3 regions of the Sporomusa intestinalis genome follow, and region 2 is predicted to be linked to each of the others. Evidence: riboswitches for the same ligand, from Rfam matches in the RefSeq annotation. Region 2 holds a riboswitch; each other region holds the start of a gene.
The links. A riboswitch is a leader RNA that binds a small molecule or an ion and turns the genes downstream of it on or off. The one in region 2 is predicted to bind cobalamin.

Region 1 (10,084 bases), 1.2 Mb from region 2:
ATGGCCAGGGCTTTTACATCCTTTTTAACAACAGTAAGCACTGTTTCCTGCACAATGGGTGGCGCAAACTCATCTTCCATAATCACCCGCAGGATGTACTGCCCTCCTGTCAGCGCCTGCTCGTTCATATAAACAGGCAGTTGAACAGCCTGTCTGGACTCACCGGTGAGCGCGGCAAAAGCGACCAGCTTATCCTCGTGCCCGCCCAGTGAGCCGGCATCCTTATCCTCGCCGGTTGTTCCCGGCGTAAACAGGCCGGACACCGGCTCGCGGCTATTTGCATCAAGCAACCGGGCCGTAATAACCACCAGTTTTTGCTGCTCAGACGGATTATTGACAATAAGCCGCATGTGGGTAAGCGGGTGCAGCGCCTCCACCTCCAGATTGGAGGCCCCTTTGCCATTGATAATATTTTTATAATAGTCCCAGCTTTTGTCACGCATGACCAGTGTATTGCGTGATAACCGCTCGTCATTTTTTCCATCCCGGTCCAGCGGCAGGATAATTTCCTCAATAACTGCCGGCTGATTGCCAAGACTCCGGCCTGTTGTAATTACGGTAAATGGTATCTGCCGGCTCTGCCGGCCGTCGCTGATGGTAATGGCATAGGTACCTGGTATTACATCTGCCGCAGCCTGGATTGTCAATAAGTCGAACCACTGGCTGTAGCCGCCGGCTAAGTCAATGTGCCGCTGCAGAATATCCCCCTCCGGGTGTTGTTCCACCTGCCATACAGTAGACCTGTCAACTAGAGAAAATCCGGGGGGCAGTTTAATGGAAAGTGTGGCGGCAACCGCAGCCTGACTGCGGTTTTCGATGCTGTACAGGGCCTGCAGCTGACTCCCCGGCCTGACGCCTTCCCGCGGTTTTCCTAAATAGTAAGGTACTTGCAACGAAATAGTAACATCATCATTTGTTTGCCCTGCCCCTAATGGCGGCAGCAGGCAAAGAGCGATGAGATATAAACTGAGCAATGCTGTTAGTTTCATAATTTTCCTTCTACTCCCGCACCTTTTCCATTATCCGGAGGCTGGCCACCTAAAAAGCAGCACATAAAAACGACACAGGCAGCAGCACATAGGTGCTGAAATTACCCATGTCCTCATGCGAATCAATCAACATGGCCACAACCCGCTCACCTTTCTTTGTTCAATTCAGCCGCAGCATCTTCCCGGTTGGAGCAGGCAGCGCCGCTCAATATTGCTGGCAAACAGCAATATATCTTTCCCACAGGCTCTCCAGCAGATGAACAGCTCCCTGCAGCCCCATAAACGGTCGATGACTGAGCCGGATTTCATCATATACAGGCAAGGCTATATTCTGGTACACCACCGCCTGCTGTTGGTTGCGACACAGCCAGACCCGTTCATTGCTGCTGGCAAGCAGCAGTCCTGTCGTCAGTTGATTTAAGCAGTCTGCCAGTGCCTGGCCGTCTTTTTTGGCATCGATTACCCGGCCTAAGCCTGCCGGAATCTGCTGCATAATTCCGCCCTGCGCAAGGATCGTCAGCTTAGCGGTGTCCACCCACTCCCGCCGTATTGCCTGGGCCATCCCCAGTGCGGTGGAAGCAGGGGCCGCCACCAGCACCTGGTCAAACCACAGTTCACCCCAAATCCGTTCCATCTCCAGGGTGGCGCTGCGCAGCCGGCGCTCCAGCAAATCCCGTTCCTTACCGGCTATTGCCAAATCCTGCTTTGACTTGCCGCCGGCCTGCCCCAGCGCACAGAGCCATTCCCAGGAGCCTTCCAGCCCATACGGCGGCGGCGCGGCCACATAGGGTATACCATACTGGTCTTGCAGTAACAAAGCTGTTTCCAGCCCCAGCTCAGCATGTAAGACAATATTCAGATCTGCCTGAGCCATGGCGGCGATGCCGGCCTGGCTGGAACCGGCCCCCGGGCAGGCCAGCACCTGGTAGCCACACACTCCCAGCAGGCGCTTAATTTCCTGTATATCACTGACGGCATTATAATAGCCGCAGGTGGCCCCCAATAAATTGACCGTGCCCGCCTTTCCTGGCAGGCCTTTTGGCAACGGCATTGCGGAAAAATAGGCTTTAGCCGCGGCCCGGTATCCCTCTTGAAAGCTCCCGCCCAAACCGCCGCTTTCCAGACAAATTACCGGACAGGCCATAGCGGCCTGCCGGGCAATCGCGGCAAGATCATCGCCGATCAGACTCACTGAGCAGCTGCTTTCAATAAATACCACAGCCGGGCGGGTAGTTTCCTTGACGGTTTGCAGAGTCGCCAGCAGGGCCTCTTCAGTACCGTAAATCACTGCATCATTATCGACCTGGGAGCAAAAAAAGCGGCTGCCAATATCAGGGCAGGCATGCTCCAGAAAGCGGAGGGCATAGAAATAGCACCACAACGGGCCGTTGCCGACAATAACCGCATCCTCAATCCCGGCAAAAAACGCCGCCGCCCCGGTCAGGGCACAGGCATTGAAGCAGCTTTGGACATCATGCCACTGTTGATCAGCCATATAATATTCCTCCCCGCTGGACCGGACGCTGGGCCAGGCGTTCCAGTTTTTGCAGTTGTTGGATGAAACCGCTTATACCGATAGGCGGTAATACCGGCACAAAAAACTGGCGCAGCGTTTCATCATCTAATTCATGCGTAGTCAGCACCAGCTCAGTTGTACTGAATACTTCCCCGGCCTGACTTTGCAGCAGGACAGGCACCTTTGTATATGCGGCCAGGGCCTGCCGCAATAATTCCTGCTGCTGGCCGGTCACCCCCTGCAGCAAGACAATAGCCACCAGCTCCATTTCGGCCTGGGCAAGCAGCTCCAGCACCCAGCCTGGTTCAAAATACGGCAGCGGCCGGCCGATAACTAAGGCAGCCCGGGCCAGGCGCAAGGTCCGGCGGCTTTCCCCGGCAGCGGCCTGCAACCGCTGCTGTTCAGCGGCAATTGCCTGCCGGGCTGCCTGAGGCCGTTCCAGTAAGGCCCCCAGCTCAGCCAGCCACGCCGCGGTCCCTAACCAGCCTATAGGATGGTCCCGGTCAAAAAACGGCGTGCCGCACCTTTTTTCGAGTCCGGCGGCCAGTTTGCGAATCCAGGCATAGGACTGGGACCTGCCGCCAATCAGGATGTTCAGTGATGACGCGGCAACCAAACCCATGTCATTAAGCGAGGTATAGCCCGGAAAATGCGCATGGACCTTTAAGCCAAAGTAGCCGAGCAATCGTTTCATTTCCCGGCAGTCCTCGCTGTCAGGCCCGCCACGGTCACCTAAAAGCGCAACCGTGCCCGGCAGCACAGGCTGCGGAGTAACCAAACGCTCGGCCACAGCCATGGCCGTATGGTAAAAACCGGCATGATATTCTCCGTCCAAATACCCGCTGCAGGGAGAAGCAATAACCGGTATATTAAATTCCTGTTCAGCCAGAGCGGCCACCTCGGCGATATCATCACCAATGATGCCGGCCACACAGGAACTGGCAATCACAATATAACCGGGCCGGTAGCGCCCGGCTACAGACCGGATGCAGGCCCGCAGCTGCTCCGCTCCGCCGAAGATAGAATGTTCATCATTTAGTTCACTGCTAATTAAGGGGGCCCGGTAACGTCCGGGCATAAACTCCTGCCGGGATATCTGGCGGTAATGAATACCCAGTCCCATCTCCTGGGTTATATGGGCACAGGCTTTAGGGCTGTGAAAAATCACTACAGCCCCTTCGCTGTGGGCTACAGCCCGCCACACGCCAGGCATACTGCAACTGCAGCCGCTCTTCAGGGAGACAACGGGCCGCTTACTCTTGACCATAGCGCAACACCAGTTCCTCAAGGTCTTCAAATTCCAGGGGCGTTGGTACGGACATTTCCTGGTTGTCCAGGATCAAAGCGGCCAGTTGCCGGTAAACAGCAGCCTGGGGTGAGTCCGGCTTCCATTCGATAACAGTCTGCCGGCGAATTTCCGCCTGATGAACAGTCTGATCCCGGGGGATATAAGCAACCAGACGGGTATTAAGTTTGGCGGCAAACTCTTCTAATAAAGCCTGCTCATGCACGATGTTACGGCTGTTGCCAATAATACCGCCAAGCCGGGCCTGACCACGGCCGGCAAACCTTGCTACCCCTTTAGCGATATTATTGGCAGCATACAGCGACATCAGCTCACCGGAGGACACAATATAGATATCAGTGGCGTAGCCTTCACGGATGGGCACGGCGAACCCCCCGCACACCACATCGCCCAGTACGTCATATAAAATAATATGATCTTCCGCAATCGACTGCAGGGCTTTAAGCTTCTCCAAAGCAACAATAATTCCGCGGCCGGCGCAGCCTACCCCCGGCTCCGGACCGCCGGCCTCAACACATTTAACCCCCCGGAAACCGTTATGAACCACATGACTTGTAGTCACATCGTCGCCATATTTTCTGACCATATCAAGCACTGTTTGTTTGCAGGTGCTGCCAAGCAGCAGTCTGGTAGAGTCATTTTTCGGGTCGCAGCCAATCTGGCAGACAGCGTGTCCCTGTTCCGCCAGGGCCGCCGTTACATTGGCTGCTGTTGTCGATTTTCCAATCCCGCCCTTGCCGTAAAACGCAATTTTTTTCATTTTTTTCTCTTGTATTCCTCTCTCCATCAATTCGTAAGAAAAGACTCGGCTTATGTCAAGTCCTTGGGGACGATGGCAGAAGCCGCCTGTGCCCTTTAGGGTATAATCGTTCTTATGTCACGGAATTTCTTTTATAAATTCTGGTAGACGCAAAAAACCCGCTGTTGCGATTGATGCAATAACTAAAAATAAACTCCTGAGCTTAACCCAGGAGTTTATTGCGGCTTTATAAAAGCGTTATCGCAAAATCCCCCTCCCCATCGCTCGTAGGTCAACCGGTGATTGTCAAACAGGCAGTTCTCCTGGCTCTGACTCATCGCTCCTCCAAACCTTCCCACGACCTGCTAGCAGCGGTGGCGTCGCACCGTCGACACACTTCTGGTGTGTTCGGCACTAGCCTCCTTCGGTGGCGTCGCACCGTCAACACACTTTTGGTGTGTTCGGCACTAGCCTCCTTCGGTGGCGTCGCACCGTCAACACACTTTTGGTGTGTTCGGCACTAGCCTCCTTCGGTGGCGTCGCACCGTCGACACACTTCTGGTGTGTCCGGCACTAGCCTCCTTCGGTGGCGTCGCACCGTCGACACACTTCTGGTGTGTCCGGCACTAGCCTCCTTCGGTGGCGTCGCATCGTCGACACACTTCTGGTGTGTCCGGCACTAGCCTCCTTCGGTGGCGTCGCACCGTCAACACACTTTTGGTGTGTTCGGCACTAGCCTCCTTCGGTGGCGTCGCACCGTCGACACACTTCTGGTGTGTTCGGCACTAGCCTCCTTCGGTGGCGTCGCAGTGGCATAATTGGAGTTGCTCCTCATTACAGTGGCGGGACCGCGCCGGTGTTCCACCGGACTTCCCTATTAAGCCCCGCAGGGCACCTGTTTCAGCTGTATTTTGTTAAATCAGTCCGGCTGCTTCCAGCCACACGGTAGCGGCCAATAACCAACTTCCGGCTTATGACTGTCCGTGCCGGTGACCGTGGCTTTTGCCGCAGGCGTGGCTGTGGCCGGGACTGCAGTTGCCCCCAGCCTGGCGGTGGCCATGAAGTGGATGGGCGATGGCAGAGCGGAGATGGTTTACATAGATATCCTGAATGGCGGTATTCTCTCCTAAACCATGGAAATATACATCAACACGGAAGCCGGCCGCCAACAACTGCGACTTCGCCGAATCTTCCTCATCCCCGGCCATGTCGTTGGTTGCATGATCACCAGCCACCAGCAAAAATGGCATCAGGGTAACTTTTTTCACCTGTTGCAGTTTCAGTTTGTCAATAATACGGCTTAAAGACGGAAAACCTTCGACAGTATACACAAAAACATTGTTTAAGCCGGCGTCTGCCAGTTTTAGCTGCAACACCGAGTAAGCAGCATTAGCCGGATGCATACCGCCATGGCCCATAAGCACCACAGCGCTGGCGCCATCATCGGCAGGCAGCTGCGTCTTTAATGCATTAATGGCAATTTCGTAGTCATCGGGATGATTCTCATGACCCATGCAATACAGCAGAGGGCGGCCCAAACGGATTTTATCAAAAGCTTTTTCCTTGGCATGGGCGTAATGGGCAACAAGGACCCTGATTTTTTCATATTCGGCACCTGCCACGATATGCAAAGGCTGGAGGTATACTTCCTTGTAGCCTTCGTCCTGCAGGCGCTGTAAGGCCTGGATCTCATTATCAACCTGAACGCCGGCAGCGGCTAAACGTTTGATGACGGTACGCGAAGTAAAAGCCCGCCGCACCTCATATTCGGGAAAACTAGCGCGGATTTTGTTTTCGACAGTTTCAATATTTAGTTTAAGGGTTTCCTGATAAGAAGTTCCAAAGCTAACAACGACAATAGCCTTTTTTGATGACTTGTTTTGCTCTTGCTCCATAGTTATTGCCTCCTCCATAATCTCCCACATAGGTACCACAAAAATAAAAGCCCTCGCTGGCGCAGGCCGGGAGGGTTCTGTTCAGAGGAAATCAATCCAGATAACCGTAACAATTAACCGCAATTGATATTCTAAATCCCCTCCTCATCGCTCGTGAGTAAAAACGGTGATTGACAGACAGGCAGTTCTCCTGACTCTGGTTCATCGTTACACCCAAACCTTCCCAAGACGGTTGCGTCTCAGTGGCATATCTTAGGCTAACTCCCCATTACAGTGGCGGGACCGCGCCGGCTTTTAACCGTACTTCCCTATTAAGCCCTTTAAGGCACCTGGCTCCTACTATTCAATTTTCAGAAAAACAGCTTATTTATTACCAATAATAGCATCCGTTATCAGCTATTGTCAAACACATCCTGTTTTATACAGAATATAGTGAATATTATACCCGGTCCAAAGGAAAGCTGCAGAAGCTTCGCTTTCCATAACCGGCGCAGGGAAAATCGCTGCCGCTTTAGCAGCGCGATTTACAACTGCCACGCCATCAAATAATAGACCGCAGAGCAGGCACAGGGCGGGCCAAATCATAGGAAAGCTGGCTGATCATCGGGCCGGCGTTGATTTGGATCAGAGCAATGCCTTCAGGCACTGTTACCTGGGTCTGGGTAAAATTGGCTATACCGGCAACACCGGCTGCAACAAGCCTGTCAGTAACGAGTTGGGCCTGTTCGGGCAGCACCGCTACCAACCCGATACTCACCTGCTTTTTCAACACCACAGTCTCCAGATTCCGCAGGGCTTCAATTGTTAAACCCAGTTCAGGGATCCTGACGCCGTAATTCCGCTCATCCATGTCTAAAACCGCAGTGATCCGGAAGCCGGGCGGCAGGAAATTCTGGTAACAATTTATCGATAACAGAGGCATCTCCATGCCCACCACAATGGTGTTCCAAACCGTATTGTAGCCCAGAATTTCACCAATCCACTGCAGCAGAAAATCAATCCTGTAGCCGACACCCTTGGTGCCGAACTCACCGAAAGAGGACAGGTCTTTGCGTATTATCGACGAGCTTATGCCGGTACGCTGGCCGATTTGAATGGACAGGCACATAGTCTCGCCATCATCCAGCATTTTTTTCAGGGCGTTATAATAGATTGCCATCCTGGTTATCGTCAGCTTAGATATATCATCTCTTGTTTTTATCATTTCGCATCTCCCTTTCCCGTAAAAATGAATAAAAAATTAAATACCCGGCTGCCACGACAGCCGGGAAATTTTTACAGCGCACACTAAATAGAAACTCCTGGTCAATGACCAGGAGTGAATTCAGCAGCAAACACAAAGCCAACCTGGCAGTAAATGCCACAGCAAGCCGGTGCGACTGTAATCCCCTCCCCATCGCTCGTGGGTTAAACGGTGACTGTCAGCTAGGCAGTTCTCCTGGCTCTGGCTCATCACTCCACCAAACCTTCCCAAGACAGTTATGTCTCAGTGGCATATCTTGGTTTTGCTCCCCATTACAGTGGCGGGACCGCGCCGGTGTTTAACCGGCTTCCCTATTAAGCCCATAAGGGCACCTAACTCATGATTATTTAATTACAATGTCTGAATATTATACATGTTAATAATACCATTTGTGACAGGAGTTGTCAAACACCTTCGGTTTTGATTTGATGTAACCTTACATTAAAGAGGTAGAGGCAAAACACAACCTCTTAGTATAATCAGAAACTATTTTTGGGTCTTATATCAAATCACTTTGGCTGTAACCTCAAAAGGAATATTTCACGCCTAACTGATAATTGCGGGCTGGCATGGGGAACGAGCCAAGTTGGGAATCTCCCACTAATTCATAATCTTGATTTGTTAAGTTATTAACTTTGAAATAGGCGCGGGCATGCTTATCAATAGAATAATTCATAGCCAGATCCACAATCCAGTAGCGTGAAGAGGTAAACCTCGTTGCACTGCGCCCGGTAGCCCCCGTGCCATCAATATCAATATTCCATTTTTCATCGGCATAGCTAACCCCTAGCCGGTAACCGTTTGGCTGCGAGTTTTCCGGGTCCTGAATATAGGCAGCACCAGTTTTTTCCTCAACCTTTAAATAAGAATATCCTGTCATAACAGTCCAGAGTGGCGAAATAGCCCGCCGTAATTCTATGTCGACACCCTTTTTGCGTAATTCGTTGATGTTGGACGGTGTATATACAGTTGTAGAGATACCGCTGTCATCATATGTATATGAGCCCCAGTCAATTGCATCGTGCAGCTTGCTTTGGAAATAACTGGCCTTAACATATGTCCGCTTATCCAATTTTTTATTGATGCCTATTGTCGTCGTATAGCCGGTTTCAGGTTTTAGGTTGGTATTGCCGACCAGCTTGTATCGGTAGATTTGCCCTCCATACTCATACTCACTACCCTCCTCCGGCCAGAATAAATCATCTACCAGCGGCGCATTAAAAACCTTGCCCCACGATATGTACATGTCTGTGGTTTCATCCATCTGGTAGTTCAATGAAGCCCGCGGCGTTGCCTTGGAACCGAACGTACTATGGTGGTCATACCTGATGCCTGGAGTCAGAATCCATTTGTCATTTAGCTGCATCCGGTCTTCCAAGTATGCTGCCTTATTGGTAATTTCCTGATTACCCATTGAGGTGTGCTGCACCCGGGTATTGCGCCATTCCACGCCCCCGACCAAAAGGTTTTTGTCATCTAGGTGCCAGCCATCCTGCCAGGCAATGCCGGTTTCCTTATTGTTGTACATCGAATCCTCATCGGTATCATGCAATTCATACTTATGATAATTTTGGTACAAGCGCAAGTATCCCGGGGTTGTTGATGATTTATCCATATTATATGTCAAATCCCAGTTATTGGTAAGCGTATCTAAATACGCACTGGGATTATGGTTTATAAAACCAAGTGGCTTATAAGGCTGCCCCTTATGGTCGTCAGCATGCTCCGCGCTGAATGTCAGTGAGGTCGTGTCGCTTAATTCCCTGTCAATACGGATTGTCATGTTTTTCTGATCATACGCGCTGTTCGGCATATCTTTTACGGTGCCAAATTTAAAATCTTTATAGGCAGAGTGATCCTGCTCTTCTTTCCCTGCTGTAATAAACCAGTTCCAGCCTTCCTCAGCGCCTGCTGTGGTAAGCTCATACTGCCTATACCCCCAGGAGCCGGCTCCGATATCAAGAGTCGAACGACTTTCGCCGCCTTGCCGGGTAATAATATTAATAACACCACCTACAGCGTCTGAGCCATATATTGCTGACGCCGCTCCTTTTACGATCTCAATGCGCTCAATATTGCTTAGGGAGGGAAGAACATTTAGATTGTAGGTCGCCTGACCATGGCCTGGTTTCTTATTTAAATTCACCCGACGTCCATCAATCAGGATGAGCACCCGCTCATCACCATTGAGGCGGACATATTCTTCCGCCCCCGGAAAACCCTGCTGTCGTATTTCAACGCCATTGGCATGTTTTAACACATCGGCCAGGCTCTTATAATGTCCGTTTTCAATCTCCTCTCTATCGATGATTGAAACATTAGCCGCTGCCTGGGAAAGCTTGGTTGGTACCCGATTGGCTGTAACCACTACCTGATCAAGCACATATGCATCCACT
Region 2 (10,084 bases):
TGTTCCACCTTATGCGGTGGGGCTGTTGCTGGCCCGGGCTGCTTAAACAAAGCGGCTAAAGTTTGGTCTTGGCAACAGAGTGTGATAAACATTGTAATGATTGAAAATGATTCTCGATTATGTTACAATATGATGGCGGAAACGTGAGTACGGCCTGTGTTTTCAGCAAGTGAGATGAGGAAGTGTTAGCAATGTGTATTGCCTGCGATGAAACGTCCCGGATTTTTTCTATTGAAATTGTAACCCCAGAGCCTGTAAGCAATAATATGGACTTGTATAAGGAGATTGCCCATCGCTTGTTTCAAAACAAGGTGATATCACTTATTAACGTTGGCAACAACCGCGCTTATGCAGCGAATGATAAACAAATTTTTGGTTTTGAGCTGCATTTAACGAACCGGCATAACCCGGCGGCTGTAACCCTGGCGAATGTTGAGAAGGCGCTGGCCGGAATTTTGACCCAGTTCGAGGGTTATTCTGAACTGCAGATCAAGCCGAATTAACGGGCGGCTACGCCGGCGGGCGAAATTATTTTTGCTATTAGGTGCCAACTGTTCCGGCCGCGCCGTCAACGAGAGTAAACCATTAGCTGGGCTCCCAATCAGGAGCCCAGTCCTTTTTTTTGAAAGGTAGCCTTCTGTAAAAAAAGGACTATGTTTGTTCATTAAAGAACTAAGAATCTATACGATAAAATTTGGAGGAGAATTCTGTGGCGGGTAAAATACCGGAAATTTTAATCAAATGCGAGGCCAGACGCGCGTTTCTCGCGCTCTGTTCGCCGGCAACACGACGTTTACATGAGCCTGTTTCCGATCCCTACGCGGTTTGCGGGCATCCCAATCCGGCCGGCCTTGGCGATGCCGGCCGCTTTTCGCAAACCGGTTCCTGGGGGCAAAGTTCAGTTTTGTTTCCCAAGCTTGGGACCTATCGGGCAGCAGACAAATGCGGCCGAGCACCTTATGGCGGTGCGGAATATGGCGTGCCACTGACACCGGAAGCCGACGCTGTGTGCAGAAAAATGGCGGCCCTGCATAAAGGCCACGGCGCCGTCATCTGTCCGTCGGGCTTATCTGCGATTGCAACCACTATAGATGCCTTTTCCCCGCAAGCGGTTCTTATTCCTGATAATGTATATGGACCAATGCTCCGGTTTTTGAACCGGCGTCGCATAAAACAAATCCGTTATCCCGCAGGGGTTGGGGCAGAGGAATTTCACTCGCTCCTGGTAAAAGCGCGCAGCGAGTATTCATTACGCGACGAATTGATTGTCTATATCGAGGCCCCGGGCAGCGGTACTTTTGAAATCCCCGACCTTGATGGCATAATAGCGATAGCCCAACATGCCAAATTACGTACTATTATGGACAACACCTGGGCAAGCCACGTCCGTTTTCGACCGCTTGAACACGGCATAGATATCGTTGTGCAAGCGACGACAAAATACGAAGGCGGGTATGGCGATACGCCGTCGGGCATGGTGATCGCCAAGCATCCGCAAGATCTGCAGCGCATCGCCGACGAATTGCGCGCAACCGGTAATGGCGCGGTCGCACCAACGACTTGCTCGCGGCTGTATCACAGAATTGATTCGACCGAAGAACGTCTCAATCAACACGCCGACACCGCAGCGCGGCTGATCGAATGGTTTTTGCAACAGCCTTTTGTCACCGGCGTCCTTTCGCCGACTTTGGCGACCTCACCTTATCACGAACGGTTTACACGTTATTTCAGTAAAGGCAATGGCCTGTTCAGCGTCGCTTTCCGTCCGGACCTGCCGGCAAAGCACATCGAGGCTTTTGTCGATGCCCTGAACCTGTTCTGGGTTGCTGAGAGCTGGGGCGGGCATTTGTCGCTGGTATTGCCGGTGCATGCCAACCGCGAAGTCACGCCCCTGCCGGAGGGGTATATTTTACGCTTCCACGCCGGACTCGAAGATTACCGGGATCTTGTGCGTGATCTCCAGCAAGCGGCCGAGGCTGCCTTGGGAGAGGAAGGGTAATAGAGTATATGCCTGCATACAGCCTAATAACGCGATGGCGGCCGAGGCTGGTTTGTCATGCGGCCGGCTTAAGCAGGCAGGATACATACTATAATTTATACAAATGACGAGGTCAAGGATATGGCTAATACTAAACGGGCCTTAAAGCGGGAACAAATTCTTGCAGCCGCTAGGGATTTGATAAAAAGTAATCATTACGATGAAGTGCGCGTCGAAGATATAGCGAAAGCTGCAAAAATGGCAAAATCAATGATTTTTTATTATTTTACATCGAAAGCTTCTGTATATTTGAAGATTTTACATGACTTGCATGTGGAATTAGTAGCGGATTTTATCAGTGAACTTGAGCAGGTAGCGCCTATGAGCGGGGAAGAGTTTAAAGGTTTTGCCATAAAAATGACCGATAAATTTATTAAGGAACACTACTTGCTGATAAAATTGCTGGAATATGAAGACATAATTAACAGCGAGTGCGAAAAACACGAGGTTATCGAAGAAAAGCAGCGTTTGACTATGTTATATGACGGACTGCATAGTAAAGTATTAGGCAAAGTTAATGATTTTAACCGAAATGAAATTTTTTATATTTTTGAAGTACAAATGCATTTTATCCGTGGTTATTACCGGCAAATGATTAGCAGCGGCAAATTCTACAGCGAGCAAAGCGCTGAGTTATTATTTGAACGGAAAAGCTTATATGAGTTTCGGGTAGTCCGTATGCTGCGTTTCTTTATTGATGGCATTTTATACAACAAAAGTAAAAAATAACCTTGACAATAGTAAATAGAGAGTTATAGAATAATAATTAGACCCGGGGTCGAAATATTAGTCTAATTTAATACTTGTGGGGAATAGGTGCCGTACAGGCTTAATAGAGAAATCGGTGTAAATCCGATACAGTCCCGCTGCTGTAATAGGGAGTCTTTTTTCAATATGTCACTGGATCTTATCTGGGAAGGCGAAAAAAGGCGATGAACTTAAGTCAGAAGAACTGCCTGCTCCTGATTACTTTTGCCTGCGATCGACAAGGCGAGTAATGCATAAATAAGAATATTGCTTAGCGTTGAGCTATTAGCGCTAACTTATTGAATAAGCATACTTCCGCTGTCTTCAAAAGCGGAAGTATGCTTATTTTCTGTTAATAATTGTGGCCAGATTATTGATTGCAAAAAAGTCATAAGTGAATTGGGCAATTTTAAGGGGTGTGTTTAGTGCGTTATAAATATAGCCTTAGGAAAATGATTTTACTTTCACTACTCACTTGCAATGCAGTAAGCAGCACAAATGCCGAAGCCGCCCAGGAGGCTGCCGAAACCTTTCATTTAGCTGGCATAGTGGTTACCGCAACGGCAACGCCGGTAAGTGCTGCCGATAACTATTCGGATATTACGGTAATAACAAAACAGGATATCGAAAAAAATCATTACCGGACAATTTATGATGTCCTGGAAAATGTCCCAGGTGTGAATACCCGCATGTATGGTACGGGTGTTGGCTATGAACTGTCGGGTTATTCGGCACCGACGATTCGTGGCGCTGCCGCCATTGTGTTAATTGACGGGGTAAATCAGGGGATGAATCCGGCCTTTCGCGGCGGTGCTTCGGAATTTGACATGAAAGATATCGAAAGGATTGAAGTGTATAAGGGTTCTGCTTCCACGATTTACGGTGCTAACGCCGTTGGCGGCGTTATTAACATTATTACCACCCGCCAGCAGACAAAGCCGGAGACGACAGCTAGTTATACAGCCGGCAGTTATGGCTACCACGCGTTTCGCGTCAGCAATCAGGGCGCGGAAGGGAACAGTTTCTGGTATATCAGTGCCGCGAAAAAAAATCAGGGTAATTATAAAGACGGTCACGGTAAAAGTCATGCCACAGATTTAGACGTACAGGACATTAATTTCAAATACGGCTATAGTGTAAACGAATTTACCGATGTGATTTTTAAGTATTATGCAAACAGCCATGATATCAATTATACGGAAGGTTATGGCGATTACGATGCACCGCTGTACGGGTTCCATGATCTTAGCGCCCTAACGATGATTGTTGATTATAAAAACAAAGAATTGACGGAAGGCAACCAGTTTTCCATCATCCGTGGCCGCATGGACAGTGAGCGCCATTGTGACGGCCTGTTGCCGGGCGGCAAATCCCAGACCGATGATACGGATGTAACAAAAGTGGCGGTCAGCAACCGTTATTTTCGGCAGCTTGATGCAAGGCACCGCATCAGCACAGGCTATGACTACAGCACCTATAAAGCAGTTGGCTCCAGCCGCCTGAGTGAAAGCGCTGTTTATTTGCAGGACGAATTCCAGATCAATAAAAAATTAAAATTTACGGCCGGTGTACGCCGGACAATGCCGAAAGAGTATGAGTATAATACGTCCAAAAGCTTTAATCTAGGCTATAAGGTCAACAGCCGCTTGAATTTATTTGCCAACTCGGCGGACTTCTATGTCCCGCCCTCGGAAGGACAAGTTTTTGGAAATTACTTGTATATTCCTAATTATGATTTAAAGCCGGCTTCCGGCAAAACGAATGAAATTGGTTTTAACTTTACTGTTGATAAGAACACGCAAATTACTGTTGATGTGTTCCGGCGTAATGAAACCAATGGCTTTACCTATAAAAATGTTGCCGATGGCATGAGACAATATATTAATACTGCGAACGAAAATATTTATAATGGCTTTGAATTCAATATGGCGAAGAAATTTGACAAAAATCTGTCTGTTGATTTGGGTTATTTCAGAATGTGGTCCGGACATAATCCCATTGTTGTTTCGACTCCGGCTGATATTGTCACACTAGGGGTTGCCTACAGACAAGCCAGATACGACGTTGGCCTGAAAGGGATCGGACGTTATGATATTTGCCGGCCGTCATCTATTCCCGCCGGTGTAAAATTTTTACCGGAAGAGACTTTCTGGGTTTGGAATCTAAGTGCCAATTATCAGGCCAGCCAAGATACGAAGGTATTCGCAAAGGTCAACAACTTGTTTAATGAATACTACATGCCTGTCAGCTGGTATAATTCTACAACCGGGGTGATGGCTGATGTCAGTGCCAAAGGGCGTAATTTCCTATTAGGTGTTGAATATTCATTTTAGAGGTGGCAGGAGGCGCAGAAGGATGTATTTACAGTTAAGGAAAAAACGGCTTGTTGTATTGACCGGCTTAGTGGCACTGGCCTTGTCGGCCGGTGGCTATGCAGCGCCGGCAGCGGAGTTTACCCTGGAGCAAGTGGTTGTTACCGCAACGGGAACGCCGGTGGAGCTGGCAAAAAGCAATGCCGGCATGGTAGTTATTACCGGCGAGGAAATTGAAAGAAATCATTATAAAAGCTTGTACGAAATTATGGAACACGTACCGGGCTTTAATACACCGCTGTATGGCGATGGCATCGGCTATGAGATATCGGGCGAGACGGCGCCGGCATTGCGGGGCTCCAATAAGGTGGTTGTGCTTGTAGACGGAGTTCGTCAAAATATCGGGACCTCTTATAAGGCCAATGCAGTCAATTATAATATGACTGATATCGAACGGATAGAGGTGTTGCGTGGCTCGGCTTCCGTACTGTACGGCGCTGATGCGGTCGGCGGGGTCATTAATATCATTACCAAACGGCCGGGAAAAATCACAGCGCCGGCGGCAGAGTCCACGCTGAAATACACTACCGGCGATAACGGCTATCAGGTTTATAATCTGGGGACACAAGGAACAGACGGCCAGAGAAGCTACTGGTCTGTCCACTGGCAAAAGAAAAACAGCGGTGATTTTACTGACGGGAATGGCAACGCCAATCCCCGGGACCTGGATGCCAACGATATCGAGTTGAAATACGGTTATAAAGCGAACGACAATACCGATATCCTGATAAAGTACCAGCGTCACCGGCAGGATATGGAGTATGCCAGGATTTACGGCGATGCTGTTTTTCCCTGGAACGGCCATCTTAATTTAACTGCCTTGACTTATATTATTGATTATCGTAATGACGACCAGACGGAAAGCAACCAGTTTGCCGCCTATCACGGCAGGGTGGACAGTTGGCGCACAGGCAGCTATATTTCCGGCTGGAACAATGCCAATGATCCCGGACAGGGCTATAAGTATGCAACCACTAATGAAATTGTTAATTATAGCGCCTGGAATATAAGTGACCGTTACTATAAGCAGCTTAATGACAGCAACCGCCTGGCGGCGGGCCTGGAGTACACGCGGTACGACGCCGGTACTGCGGTGCTGGCGGAAAAGGCCATCTATTTGCAGGATGAGCTGCAGCTGGCTGACAAATTAAAATTTACGGCCGGCGTGCGGCACACGCAACCAAGTGATTTTGATGCCAAAACGATTGCCAGCTATAATCTGGGCTATGCGGCCGATGACAGCGTAAATCTATATCTCGCCTCCAACGGCTTTTATCAGACACCGACGGTGACGGAGATCTTCGGCAATGTGCAAAATGGCGGCGGGTATTATGGCAATCCCAATTTAAAGCCGACAAGCGGCCGCACCGATGAAATCGGCATGAATTGGCAAATCAATAAAAAATCAAATCTGCAGGCTGATATATACAAAAGAAGCCAGACAGATGCCATCGCCGCCTACTCACAGGGGTCAACGTCAAATCCTTCCTACTATTGGAACATTCCCGGGACTATTAGCACGACAGGCTTTGAAATCAGCTACAATACGCAATTGGCTCGCAATCTCTATGGCAGCGTCGGCTTTGCCAAAATGAATCCGGAGGAGGAAAGCACCATTGTCCGCTATGCCAAACGGCAGGCAAATATCAGCATGACGTACAAACGGGATAAATACGATATCGGCATTCAGGGTGTGGGCCGGTTTGAGGTTGTGCCGACAAGCACGTTTCAAACAAACAATGTAAAATTTATTCCCGAAGAAAGCTATTGGCTCTGGAATGCAAGCACAAATTATCGTGTGAACAAGGATACAACCGTATTTTTAAAAGTCAATAATCTGTTTGATCTCTATTATATGCCGATCACCTTATACAGTGCCGTATTGGCTGATAACAGGGTGTATATGCCGTCACCGGGACGCAGCTATATGCTCGGTATGGAATGCAAATTCTGATAACGTAACTGTAATTTCTTTATGCAGGCAGTAGGAGAGAAACGGGATGAAAACGGAATTTTTGCGTTGGGATAGCCTGATTTTGGTTGGCGATTGCGCCGGTGCTCAGTTGCCAACCGCTCTCTCCCCTTTGGTGCTTGTGCTTCCCCCAACCAGCGCGGTAAAAGGATCATGCTGATGAAAAAAATATTTGCCGGATTGTTGCTGCTGATTCTATTTGTTGTCTTGCCTGGTCAGTTACATCAGAAACATAAACAGGAAACCAGGGACGTTCTGCGGATTGGGACAACGATGCCCCAGGATGTATTTAGTATAAATTCACAGGAGGGTGCCTTTGGGCGCATGGGATATAATGCCTTTGTACAAGCCCTGTTCGTGAATTTGGATGAAAACTTTGCGTTGCAGCCGGATTTTATGCGCAAATGGGAAGTCAAAGACAATAAAGAAATTATTTTTACTTACCCAACGAATGCAAAGTGGCATGACGGTTTGCCGGTTACCGGTGAGGATTTATTGTTTACCTTTGCGTTTTTAAAGAAAAAAAATACGCTCAGCAGCAGATATATTGAATCTGTCGAACTGTTGACTGGCAACAGGGTCCGTATTGTGCTAAACCGGCCAATTGCCTATGGCTTTTTACGGGAATATGCTGCATTTTTCCAAGTGTACCCGAAGCATATCTGGGAAAGAGTAGAAAACCCGGCACAATACCAAGGCCAGGATGCTGTTATTGGCTGCGGCCCCTATCGCTTTGTGCGCTATGACGAAACGGCACGGGTGTCTTATTATGAGGCCTTTCCCGCTTATTTTCGGGGAAAGGCCCCGATCCCTAAGGTTGAGGTTCATTCGTTTGCTACCCAGGAATCGTTGGTAGCGGCGCTGAAAAGCGGCCAGGTGGATGCTATTTATGACTATAGTTCGCCCATACGGCCAACCATCATCAGCTGGCTGCAGGGAACAGAAAATATCGATCTGGGCGAAAGCGTCAATACAGGCAATTATCTGCTGACATATGGCTTTAACAGCAAAAATACCAGTAATTTAGTATTGCGGCAGGCTATTACCAGTGCCCTGGATTATGCCCTGATGGCCCAAACCATAGCCGGGAAGTACGGGGAGATCGCCGGGCGGGGCATTATTTCCCCGGGGAATATCGGCTTTGAGCCGCAGCTCCCCAGGCTGAGCCAGGATGTTACTTTGGCGAATCGGCAATTGGATCAGGCCGGCTATGCTGATATCGACCGGGATGGTTATCGGGAAAGCCCTACGGGAGAAAAGATTGATCTCTTAATTACGCCAAATTGTAATGCAAAAAAAGAAATTAATTTGCGCTTGGCCGAGATTATCAGGAAAAATTTGCAGGCAGCAGGCCTGCGCTCGCACATCGATTATGTGGCTGCCAGAAATAAAAAGGCCTGGCAGGGCCGTATCAGGCAAAATCAGGATTACGAGATTTATGTCGGCTACAATACCCCGGGCGTTGCGCGTTTTCATACAGCCGCATACTACATGGTGTCGCCCGCCTTTGGCTTCCATTGGGGAACCTGCCCGGACGCAGAATATGCCGCCGCTTTCATGGCCATGTTAGAGGCCAGGGATGAGGCGGATTATATTACAGCGGTAAAAAATCTTCAGCATATCCAAGCCGGTTTATTGCCGGGCGTGTCACTTGGCTGGGAAAAAGTGTTTTATCCTTATCGAACCGATAAATTTGAGGGGTGGATCAATTATCCAAGCTGGGGCGTTATTAACAGCAAGACCTGGCTTACTATCAGACCGAAACAGGGGCGATAACAATCAAAGATTATTACCGGGATTGTAATTTTTTGGGAATGAAACCGATCGCGGTCCTGCACCGTTATGGGGTCAACGGCAAGATTGCCGGCAGTATCGCGGCGATAGCCGAAATTCAAAAGGCCCAGCCAATCCTGCATGCGCCGCGGGGCTGCGGCTTTCACTACCGGACATCGGCGCGGACCCGGTTTGCCCCGAACTATAAGCTGGAAGTTACGAATGTAGAGAGCCGCGATATTATCTTCGGCGGGGAAGAAAAGCTGAGGGCTGAAATTAAAAAGGCGGATAGTGTAAACCAGCCGGCTTTGATTGCCGTCATTTCCTCCTGTGTGTCGGCCATTACGAATGATGACCTGGCCGGTATTGTCAAACAGGAACAGGCCAACACCAAGGCCAAATTGATTTATGTGCAGTCGGAAGCGTTTTCCCACCCCCATAAAAGTTGTTCGATACAACGGCTGCAGGAGCGGGTGGAGAATGCCGGCGGCACAAAGGCCGCAAGCAAAGTGCAGTACCAGGGCTGCGGTTTTATCGAGGTTATGAATGCTTTAACCGAGCAGGTTATGGAACCGCAGAAAGTTGTACCGGGAACCGTCAATATTGAGAGCTTTGGCTGGGGCTACGGCGGGGCGGAAAGATTGCGCATGGTAGGCACGAAGCTGGAACAAATCAACATTAAAGTCAATTGCTTGTTACCGACGGCGACAGTCCAACAAATTGCAACAGCGCCCCGGGCGGAATTGAATATTGTGCGCCGGCTGCGGTGGGCGCAGCGCATGCAGCAGCATTTCGGCACGCCCTATTTGCATTTTCCCAGTTTGGAGGACTGGCCTGGCATCGAAGGCATCCGTGATTTTTATGTATTGATTGCGCAGCAGTTTGGCCGGGAAAAAGCGCTGGCAAAAATATTGCGGCAAGAGTGGCAGGCGATTCAGCCGAGGCTGGCCAGGGCGAAAGAGTACCTGGGGCAATTTCGTTATGCCCTGGTAGCACCGTCCCTTAGCCAGCTGCCGGAACTGATTCGTCTTTATGAGCAAAGCTATTACATGCCGCTTTCAGCCATCTGCTTGATTTTACCGGACTCGTACCGTCGTGAGCTGGGAATCGATACGGCGGTGATGGCGAAAATGTTCGCGAATGTTGATAAGGCATTGGCGGAAACGGCGTCCAAGGCGGAGC
Region 3 (10,084 bases), 2.6 Mb from region 2:
TCAGGCACCATGCGGGAAAAATGAAACTCGTGACCGCGCAAGGTCTGTCCGTTCCCGCACAGTACAGTTTCTTTAAGGGCGGTTGCCTCCACATAGCCCACTGTTTCCAGTTTAGGCTGCATCTGACAGACGGCCGGGATTACGCCGGCCATATCATACGCACAGCCGTCAAAATCGATAATCTGCCGGGCCAGGTACATCAGGCCGCCGCACTCGGCGTAGATAGGCAGGCCCCGCCCGGCAGCCTGTAATATATCATTCCGCATCAGGCTGTTGGCTGACAATTCTTTGACAAACATCTCGGGAAATCCCCCGCCCAGCACAATTCCGTCCACCGCCGGCAGCCGGCTGTCTGTAAGGGGGCTAAAGGGGATTATTTCCGCCCCGGCCTCCTCCAGAACTTCCAGGCTGGAGGGATAATAAAAGGTAAACACCTTGTCCCGGGCCACGCCGATCCGGGCTTTGACCGCCGGCCGTTCTGCCGCCGGCCGGGAGCGGACCGGGACGGGACCGGTGGCATTGGCCAGGACCAGCAGTTCATCCAGCGCCACTTGCCGGGCGACCTGGCGGCCCATCTCCGCCACAGCGGCTGCGGCCTCATGTTCAGTAACCGGTGTAAGGCCCAGGTGGCGCTCCGGCATAGCAAGCTCATTATTGCGAAAAACAGCCCCAAGGACAGGAATGCCAACCTTGTCAAGGGCCTCGCAGACCATAAGCCGGTGGGTATCCGAGCCCAGCCGGTTAATAATCACGCCGGCCAGTTTGACATCAGGATCATACATTTTAAAGCCTAAGGCAATGGCGGCAGCACTTTCCCCCATTGATTTGGCATCAATAACCAATACCACCGGCGCATTCAGCATTTTTGCAATTGCCGCCGTGCTGCTGACACCGGCCCGGCCGCCGTCATACAGCCCCATAACGCCTTCGATAACGGCAATATCATTACCCGCCGCCGTACTGGCAAAGATTTCCGCCAGACAGTCCGGCGGCACCAGCCAGGTATCAAGGTTATGAGCGCTCTTGCCGCTGGCCAGCCGGTGAAACCCCGGATCAATATAGTCAGGGCCAACCTTATAAGACTGAACGGCAAGGCCCCGTCCGGCTAAAGCCGCCAATATACCGGTAACAATTGTTGTTTTGCCTGCCCCGCTGCTAACCCCGGCAATAACCACCCGGGGAATATGCACTTGGCTCATATCAACATCCTCCTAATTGCGCGCTGCCACTGTTCTGAGCCACAGCCGCCGTACCGTATACCCGCGCGCTACTAGCGGCCCAGCATGTACATAACCGCGTTGACAGAGGCGGCCGCAATCGGACTGCCCCCTTTGTTGCCCAGTACGGTAATAAAGGGGACGGACGAGGTCGTATACAGCAGCTCCTTGGACTCCGCCGCACCGACAAAGCCAACAGGCACGCCTATGATCAGCGCCGGTTTGATATTCTCTTCTTTGATCAGTTTCAACACTTCAAACAACGCTGTCGGCGCATTGCCAATCGCCACAATGGCCCCGTTAAGCTTGGCGCCGAAGGTGCGCATCGCGGCCATTGACCGGGTAATCCCCGCCGCTTTCGCCTCTTCCGCCACAGCCGGATCAGCCACCAGGCAGTAGGCCTGCCCTCCCAGTTCGGCCAGCCGGCGTTTGTTAATCCCGGTACGCACCATTTCCACATCACAGAAAATATCACAGCCGGACTTAAGGGCCTGCAAACCGGCCGCTATAGCCTCAGGGTGAATTTTTATAATGTTGGCATAGTCCGGGTCGCCGGCAGCATGGATGATGCGTGAATAAACCTTGGTGGATTGCTCGTCTAAGTTAAACCCGGACAGATAAGGGGCAATAATCTCCATACTGCGGGTCTCAATGGCCATCGGGTCTTTTATGAATTCCATTATATTACCTCCAGCACCATATTAATTACTTCCTGCCGGGTCAGGCACAGGTTCTGATACACCACAGCCGGGCGGCCAATAACAATAACCGGCAGGTTCAGTTCCACAGCTGCCGAAAGCTTCGTGTCGGCACCGCCGATAACGCCGCTGTTTTTGGTTATAATTACCTCAGTGCCATACTCTTTAAACATTGCCACATTAAAATTATGGGAAAAAGGCCCCTGCATGGCAACAATGTCGCCAGGGCTAAACCCCAGTTCCATACACTCGGCAATGACCGCAGGCTGCGGCAGGACCCGGGCAATCAGCCGGCAGGAGGCCAGTAAGGGCTCATTTTTAAATAGTCCGAGGGTGCGGCTGCCGGTGGTCAGAAAAACCACGCGGCCCAGTCCGGCCGCGATTTTAGCGGCTTCACTGGCATCGCCGGCTGTATATAGCCGGCTGTAATCGACCGGAATATAGGCTTCGGCCCGCTCATACCGGATGTAGCGAATACCGGTGGCTGCACACGCTGCCATCGCATTGACCGAGCCATTCACCGCATAAGGATGGCTGGCGTCGACAAGCACCTTAATGCCCCGGGCGCCGATAAGCTCTTTCATGTCCGCAAGGGCCAGCTGGCCGGAATGAACGCTGAGCCCCGGCGCTTCAGCCAGATTGCGCCCGTAGTCGCTGACCACCGAGACGACAACAGGATAACCCATTGCCGCCAGCGCCAGCGCCAGTTCCCGGCCGTCAAGAGTTCCGGCCAGCACCAGAATCACAGCCGGTAGCCCCGGGGCGTGATCATTCTCCCGTCAGCCACATACGTCTGGCTGTTGCCAATCAGCACCAGGGAGAACATATCAATATGCTCATTTGTAAAACTTTCAAGGGTAGACAGCGTCATATCCTCTTTGTCTCTGGTCGCATGATGGACAATGCCCACAGGGGTATTCGGCCCGCGATGCTTCAGGGTGATTGCCCGCACGGCCTCAATTTGACTTGTACGCCTGATGCTTTTCGGATTATAAATGGCAATAACAAAGTCGCCGGCGGCGGCCATTTCGATGCGTTTTTCAATAATCTCCCACGGGGTCAGCAGGTCACTCAGGCTGATAACTGCAAAATCATGCATCAGAGGCGCCCCCAGAACGGCGGCGGCGGCGCTGACGGCGCTGATCCCCGGCACCACGGCAACCTCTGGCTGCAGGATGGCAGGGTATTTGCCAACAAGCTCCAGCACCAGGCCGGCCATTCCATAGACGCCGGGGTCACCACTGGAGATTACGGCCACCTGCTTGCCGCTCATAGCCTGCTCTACAGCCGCCTGGCAACGGTCAATTTCCTGCATCATGCCGGTGCCAATCGTAGCCTTGCCTGCCAGCAAATCCTGGATCAGATGCAAATAGGTGTCATAGCCGACAATAACCTCAGCCGTTTCAATGGCCTGCCGGGCCCGGGGCGTCATGTCAAGCAAACTGCCGGGCCCTATTCCCACCACCGATATTTTACCGGCGCAATGGCAACAGTTACCTTGTGATACTTGGTTTTCGTCAACAGCAGGTTGCTGCTCTGCCCTGTTAGAATTGCTGCTGGTTCGCATACATTTCCCACTCCTATCGTTTCATTAACAAAATCAGATAATGATAATTTATTTTGTTCAATACACCGGGCCAGCTGTTCATTGTTGAAAAATTCAATCGGCACATCCAGTTGCTCCGCCGCCGCCAAGAGCCCGATCTCATGCTCTTTGACAATCGTGCTGCCAATCACGGCAATACTCTTGACACTACGGCCGATCTCGCCGCAGGCCTGTTTGATCGCGGCCAGGACCTCCCCGCCGGTGGCGCCGCGGCGGCAGCCCACACCAACGGCCAGACTGGCCGGCCGCAGATAGAGATGAGGCTTCTCAACAGCAAGATTCCGGTCTGTGATAATTACCGCCGCATCGTACCCATCCTGGCAGGTAAGCTCATCAAGACAGGCCAGCTCAACCCCCTGTTTCGCCGCCAAATCAAAATAGCGCTCATACCCGGGTAAGGCATGATCAATAAAAAATACGACCCGGTCACCATTGACGATTGCCGAATTGATTGTCTTTAAGGCGGAAAAAGGCTCTATTTCCAGCTCCAGCTTAACTGCCAGCACATCTGCAGCCGGCAGGCTGGCAATATCGGTAGCGGTGGTAATAACCGCGGTGGCGCCGGCAGCGGCCGCTATCAGCCGGGTCAAATCATTGGCGCCGCCGATATGTCCGGCCAGCAGGCTAATGGCAAAGTTGCCGCCATCATCCATGACCACCACAGCCGGATCAATCCGTTTATCCTTGACATAGGGGGCAATAACCCTTACCACAATACCTGTTGCCATAATGAAGATAAACCCTTCATACCGCGGGAATATTTCCTGAACCAGCTCACTTAAGGATTGATAGGAGTGCGGTGAATTGATCGGATTGCGCCCAGCCTTAACATATAAATCAACATTGGCCCCCAGGCAGGGCGCTAAGCGCCCTGCCAGTTCAGCCCCTTTATTAGTCACGGAAATGACTGCCAGCTTCACAACCTACCGACCCTCCTCCTGTGCCTGCCTGAACATATGGCCAAACTCAGGAGCGTACAAGCGGGATAAGGCATAATCGGTATGTAAGACTTTCCCCACAACAATCATGGCCGTACGGTCAATCCCGCTCTCCCGGGCAACCTGGGCAATCGTGGCCAGTGTGCCGCGGAAGATTTGCTGATCAGGCCAGGAAGCCTTCTGGACAATAGCCACAGGGGTTTCCCAGGGATAACCGCCGTCAACAAGCTCTTTAACCACATTATCGAGCATATGGACGCTCAAAAAAATACACATCGTTGCTTCATGGCTGGCCAGCGCCGCCAGTTTTTCTTTCTCCGGCACCGGCGTCCGGCCTTCCAGGCGGGTAATAATTACTGTTTGCGACACGTCAGGCAGGGTATATTCCTGCTTTAAGGCCGCCGCGGTGGCCAGGAAGGAACTAACCCCCGGTATAACCTCAAAGGTAATATTCCGGGCCGCCAGTGCATCCATTTGTTCCTGGATGGCGCCATAAATACTGGGATCACCGGTATGAAGCCTGACTACCAGCTTCTGGTCCTTAACCCCCGCCGCCATCACGGCAATAACCTCTTCCAGGGTCATAGAAGCGCTGTTGTAAATCACAGCCCCGTTTTTGGCCAGCGACAGCAGCGCCGGGTTTACCAGCGAACCGGCATAGATAATAATATCCGCCTGGCCTAATAGACGCTGCCCTTTCACGGTTATGAGCTCAGGGTCGCCAGGTCCGGCTCCTACAAAAAATACATGCATTTTACTTGTGCTCCTTTCTTCTTCACTGTGTAATGTTGCGGCAGCTGCCCATTTTATCACAGGCAATTATATAAATCGGATTAAGTGCTTTAAACATATTGCTGGCGCCAGCCTGCTGGAGCCGGGTAACCTGAACGCAGCAGGCTTCCACCTGGTATTCAGGCCGTTGCCGCATGCTGCCAAGGGCGGCAGCTAAGGTCTCTACCGTAACTGCCGTGATAATCATTCTGCCTCCCGGCTTCAACAACCCGTCGGCGCAACTGAGAATTTCAGACAGCCTGCCGCCGCTGCCGCCAATTAAAATAACCTCAGCCGCCGGCAGTCCTGCCAGCGCCTCCGGGGCAGAGCCCAGTATGACCTCCACATTGGCAGCCTGAAATTTAGCGGCATTAGCCTTGATTAAGTCAACCCCTTCCGCTTCCCGCTCAATGGCAAATACCCGCCCCTGGCTGGCCAGCAAAGCAGCCTCGACCGACAACGAGCCGGTACCTGCGCCAATGTCAATCACCGTGTCCGCAGCACCGATGCCGGCTTTCGCCAGGGTTAAAATCCTGATCTCCTGCTTGGTCATCGGGATGCCGCCGCGGATAAACTCACTGTCGGGAATTCCCAGCTTATGGTTCATGCCTTCACCACCATTACGCTATGTTCGAACCCGGGGGTTGCCGCTGTGTCAGCCAAGGTCAGCGCCGCTACCGCTTCATTATCATAAGACAAATTGGCGCACAGCCAGACACAGGCCGTTTCCGGCCACCCCTGCGCCAGCAACACACGGGCAATATGGGCTGGGTTATGCTGATGATCGGTTAAAATACCTAATTTATACCCCGGCCGGTATCGGAGCAGCTCATCGGCCGCCTCGCGGCCATGCATGCTGATTAAGGCCGCATCCTGCCAGACTTCGGCCAGCCGGGCAAACGCCAGCTGCACAGAGCTGATGCCGGGAACAACCCGGATACGCGTAGGTTCGAACCGGCCCCTAAGGGCAGTCAGCATGCTGTAAAAGCCGGGATCGCCCGACACCAGCACAATTACATCCTCACAGGCAAGCTGCTGCCCGATGAAATCCAGCACGCCCTCAACATCCTTATCGATTATCCGCCTGGTCTGATGGGCTGAGCCGAATGTGTCAAGCGCCCGCTTGCTGCCCACCAAAACCTTCGCCCCGGCGATAATCCGGCTCGCGACAGGCAGCACATAATCAGGCGAGCCAGGGCCTATGCCCACAACGATTATCTGATGTTCCATCCTAAATGGCCTCCAATTTCCCTGGCAGTCTGGTCAAGCCCCAGTATTTCGCCCTTCAGGGTCACAATCACGGTTCCTACAGTCAAATCGCCGAACACATACCGCTCGGCCCGGGCACTGGCCCGCTCAGCCAGCACCTTGTACACAGCCGTCATATTATAGCGGGCTATAATCGGCATGACAGCCTCGGTCGTAGTGGAGGCCAAAACCTCCTCGACCGCGGCCTGCGGTGCGCCGCCGGCGGCCAGATAGGCGGCCAGTGTCTCCAGTCTGGCATCAGCCATCCGGTTGTGGGTATGAAATATGCCGGCCGACACTTTGACGATTTTCCCGAGATGACCGAATAAAAGTACCCGGCGCATACCATATTTAACGGCATTCTCCAGCATATGGCCGATAAAGTTGCTGGTCTGAACAACAGCGGCAGCCGGAATGCCATAACGGTTGATCGCAATATCCTGGCCAATTTTGCCCGGGGCAAACACGATCTCATCATAGCCCAGTGCCTGCACCACACTGATTTGCGGCACAAGCGAATTTTTAAACGCTTCTTCGGACATCGGTTCCACAATACCGGTAGTGCCGATAATGGATAAACCGCCAACAATCCCGAGGATTGGATTCAGCGTCCTGGCAGCCAGTTTTTCCCCGCCGGGCACAGAGATTGTCACGACCGCGCCCCTGCCCGGCGGCAGGCATTCCCCAACCGCCCGGATAATCATGGCCCGCGGCCCGGGATTTACCGCCGGTTCACCGACAGGTACCGCTAAACCCGGCTTGGTCACGGTCCCGACCCCTTCCCCGGCTTTAATCACTACGCCAGGCTCATCGTTTACCATCATTTCGGCCATAATTTTTACCCCGTTGGTAATATCGGGGTCATCACCGGCATCCTTTATCACCCAGGCCGTACCGCCGCCGGCAATTGCCGAGCTTCCGGCCACCGGCACTGCCAGCGCCACCCCCTGGGGTGAAATTACCTCAACTGCTGCCACAGACTGCCCTTTCCAGGCCAATACCGCCGCTTTGGCAGCGGCAGCCGCACAGGTCCCGGTGGTAATCCCCTTGCGCATCGGTTTATCAGACAACAAAAAACCCCCTTGAGCAGGGGGTAAATACCAAACAAGAAAATTTTTTGCCTGATTATTGTACCCACACCTGCCTATCTTCCGTAGGTCCCAGTACTTCATCAGATGAAGTACTAGCGGCATGTGCCGGAACAGGCAGGTCTCCTGACTCTGGTTCATCGCGACCTTGTAATCCACCAAACCCAAAGCTAGACTTGCCGGACTACTCGCCTTCCCGGTTTCCCAGTGGCACAAATTTAAGCAGCATCCCCAATACAGTGGCGGGACCGTGCCGGTATTGCACCGGACTTCCCTATTAAGCGTGAAGCACCCGTTCCCTACACTTATCAAATTATTATCCTAAATATAATTCCCTATTGTTATGTATTTTCCTGCTGGCTGGTCGAATAATTATGAATTTTAATAGTTAGCCTCTTAATTGCAAAAATTATGCAATTTTTTGCGAATTCAAACAGGATTTTTTCATCTCCATGCGGAATGTTACACTGGTCAGACCATCATACCAAACATCTAATTTTTTATTTGGGGGAGTGGAGAGTTTGAAAAAAGTGAGTGAGCATTGGCAACAAGCGTTTACAGCCTATGCCGACGGCCTCAGCCTGTTCTCAGAGTTTGAGGCCAGGGCCAAAAACGCCGCCGCTGAGGTTTTCCGGGTCAAAACAGCAGCCGAAGCTGCCGCAGTCATTACCAGCCTTGTTAAGTACACAAATGCCCGCAAAATTGTAGCTGTCAACAGCCCGCTGCAACAAGCAGCCGGCATCAATGCCGCCCTGGCCGAGCTTGGTGTTACTCTGTACACCGACCAGGCCGACATTGCCGAGCATGCGGAGAGCGCCGACATTGGCATTTCGGCGGTGGAATTTGCCATCGCTGAATCAGGCAGTGTCTGCCAGGATGCCATGGCCTTTGAAAGCCGCCTGGTTTCCATGCTTCCTCCTGTTCATGTTGCCTTTATGAACAGTGGTCATGTTGTGCCTGGTGTAACAGAAGCCATGGAGGTAATCTCCAAGGTATATGACCGTGGTTATATTAGTTTCATTACCGGTCCCAGCCGCACGGCCGACATTGAGCGGGTGCTGACAATCGGCGTGCATGGCCCCAGCCGGTTTATCATTATTGCCGTTGATGAAGAAGTTAACGGAGGTAATTGTTAATGAATACAAACAACCGGAATATAAAAAATGAAATAGAAGAGAAACTGAATGACGATATATTACGCGGCGCCTTAGGCCGCTTTGCCGAGGCCTACCCTGTCTCGCGGGCCAAAGCCTATGAGAATGTGGCCGATGTGGAAGCCCTCCGCGAGCAGGTCCGGCAGATGAAGATCGGGGCGGTTGCCGACATTGACAACCTGGCTGCTAAATTTGAAGCCGAAGCAACCAGGCGTGGCGCCAAAGTGTTCCGGGCCCACGATGGTGAAGCCCTGAAAAAATATCTTATCAATCTCTGCCGGGAAAAGAATGTAAAACGGATTGTGAAATCCAAATCCATGGCCTCCGAGGAGATTCACCTGAATCATGACCTGGAGGCAGCCGGGCTGCATGTAAAGGAAACCGACCTGGGCGAATGGATTATCTCCCTGGCCGGTCACAAGCCCTCCCATATGGTTATGCCGGCCATCCATTTAAACCGGGAGCAGATTGCCGATTATTTTTCCCGGGAACTGAAACAGGAAATTCCCACTGATATTCCCTTTATGGTCCAGGCGGCCCGGACAGCCCTCAGAAGTGAATTCCTCCAGGCCGACATGGGTATCTCCGGGGCAAACTTCGGCATCGCCGAAAATGGGGCTATCGGCCTGGTAACCAACGAAGGCAATGCCCGCCTGGTAACTACCCTGCCCCGTATTCATGTTGTTATCATCGGCTATGAAAAGCTGATCCCCACCATCAACGATGCCGCCCCGATCCTGCGCACCCTGCCGCGCAACGCCACCGGCCAGCTGATGACCAGCTATATGACCATGACCGCAGGAGTTACCCCGGTAATGGTTAAGCAGGACGGCAAATGGGTGGAACAGGAAAAGGAACTGCATATTATCCTGTTTGATAATGGCCGTTTAAAAGCAGCCCGTGATGACAAATTCAAAGAAATCTACCAATGTGTCCGCTGTGCCTCATGCCTGAACGTTTGTCCCGTCTATACGCTGGTAGGCGGCCATGTGTACGGTCATATTTATGCCGGCGGCATCGGCGCCATCCTGACGGCCTTCCTCAACAGCATGGGGGACTTTGAAAAAATCAATGAGTTATGTATCGGCTGCCGCAAATGTGTCGAGATATGCCCCGGCAAGATTGATATCCCCCATCTCATCGAGGAGCTCCGGGCTAAAGCCGTCCGGGAACATGGGCTGCCGTTCGGCGTTAAAGCGGTATTTGAAAACGTCCTGGCCAACCGCAAGGTTTTTCATACCTTGCTGCGCCTGGCCGCTATTGGGCAGAAACCCTTTCAAACCGGCCGCTTAATCCGCCATCTGCCTTTGTTTCTGGCCGGCATGGCCAAAGACCGCAGCCTGCCGGCGGTCGCTGATTCCCCC

Region 1: linked by a shared signal. The riboswitch ahead of ACZ481_RS04135 (redox-sensing transcriptional repressor Rex) and the one ahead of ACZ481_RS24355 (TonB-dependent receptor plug domain-containing protein) in region 2 are both predicted to bind cobalamin.
Region 3: linked by a shared signal. The riboswitch ahead of cbiD (cobalt-precorrin-5B (C(1))-methyltransferase CbiD) and the one ahead of ACZ481_RS24355 (TonB-dependent receptor plug domain-containing protein) in region 2 are both predicted to bind cobalamin.

Annotation. Positions count from the first base shown of each region.
Region 1 is NZ_AP042390.1:897,877-907,960, reverse strand. Features, by position in the region: gene ACZ481_RS04160 (hypothetical protein) at 1-989, opposite strand, end outside; gene ACZ481_RS04155 (nitrogenase component 1) at 1,195-2,484, opposite strand; gene ACZ481_RS04150 (nitrogenase component 1) at 2,477-3,772, opposite strand; gene ACZ481_RS04145 (nucleotide-binding protein) at 3,759-4,571, opposite strand; cobalamin riboswitch at 5,278-5,464, opposite strand; gene ACZ481_RS04140 (sirohydrochlorin cobaltochelatase) at 5,522-6,445, opposite strand; cobalamin riboswitch at 6,609-6,793, opposite strand; gene ACZ481_RS04135 (redox-sensing transcriptional repressor Rex) at 6,987-7,649, opposite strand; cobalamin riboswitch at 7,857-8,039, opposite strand; gene ACZ481_RS04130 (TonB-dependent receptor plug domain-containing protein) at 8,215-10,084, opposite strand, start outside.
Region 2 is NZ_AP042390.1:5,244,415-5,254,498, reverse strand. Features, by position in the region: gene ACZ481_RS24370 (hypothetical protein) at 192-503, shown strand; gene ACZ481_RS24365 (trans-sulfuration enzyme family protein) at 710-1,999, shown strand; gene ACZ481_RS24360 (TetR/AcrR family transcriptional regulator) at 2,120-2,767, shown strand; cobalamin riboswitch at 2,836-3,012, shown strand; gene ACZ481_RS24355 (TonB-dependent receptor plug domain-containing protein) at 3,211-5,118, shown strand; gene ACZ481_RS24350 (TonB-dependent receptor plug domain-containing protein) at 5,141-7,111, shown strand; gene ACZ481_RS24345 (ABC transporter substrate-binding protein) at 7,289-8,905, shown strand; gene ACZ481_RS24340 (nitrogenase component 1) at 8,944-10,084, shown strand, end outside.
Region 3 is NZ_AP042390.1:2,315,756-2,325,839, reverse strand. Features, by position in the region: gene ACZ481_RS10705 (cobyrinate a,c-diamide synthase) at 1-1,199, opposite strand, end outside; gene ACZ481_RS10700 (precorrin-8X methylmutase) at 1,271-1,897, opposite strand; gene cobK (precorrin-6A reductase) at 1,897-2,661, opposite strand; gene cobJ (precorrin-3B C(17)-methyltransferase) at 2,658-3,347, opposite strand; gene ACZ481_RS10685 (cobalt-precorrin 5A hydrolase) at 3,368-4,441, opposite strand; gene cobM (precorrin-4 C(11)-methyltransferase) at 4,445-5,212, opposite strand; gene cbiT (precorrin-6Y C5,15-methyltransferase (decarboxylating) subunit CbiT) at 5,235-5,837, opposite strand; gene cbiE (precorrin-6y C5,15-methyltransferase (decarboxylating) subunit CbiE) at 5,834-6,460, opposite strand; gene cbiD (cobalt-precorrin-5B (C(1))-methyltransferase CbiD) at 6,445-7,533, opposite strand; cobalamin riboswitch at 7,666-7,877, opposite strand; gene ACZ481_RS10660 (LutC/YkgG family protein) at 8,097-8,702, shown strand; gene ldhH (L-lactate dehydrogenase (quinone) large subunit LdhH) at 8,702-10,084, shown strand, end outside.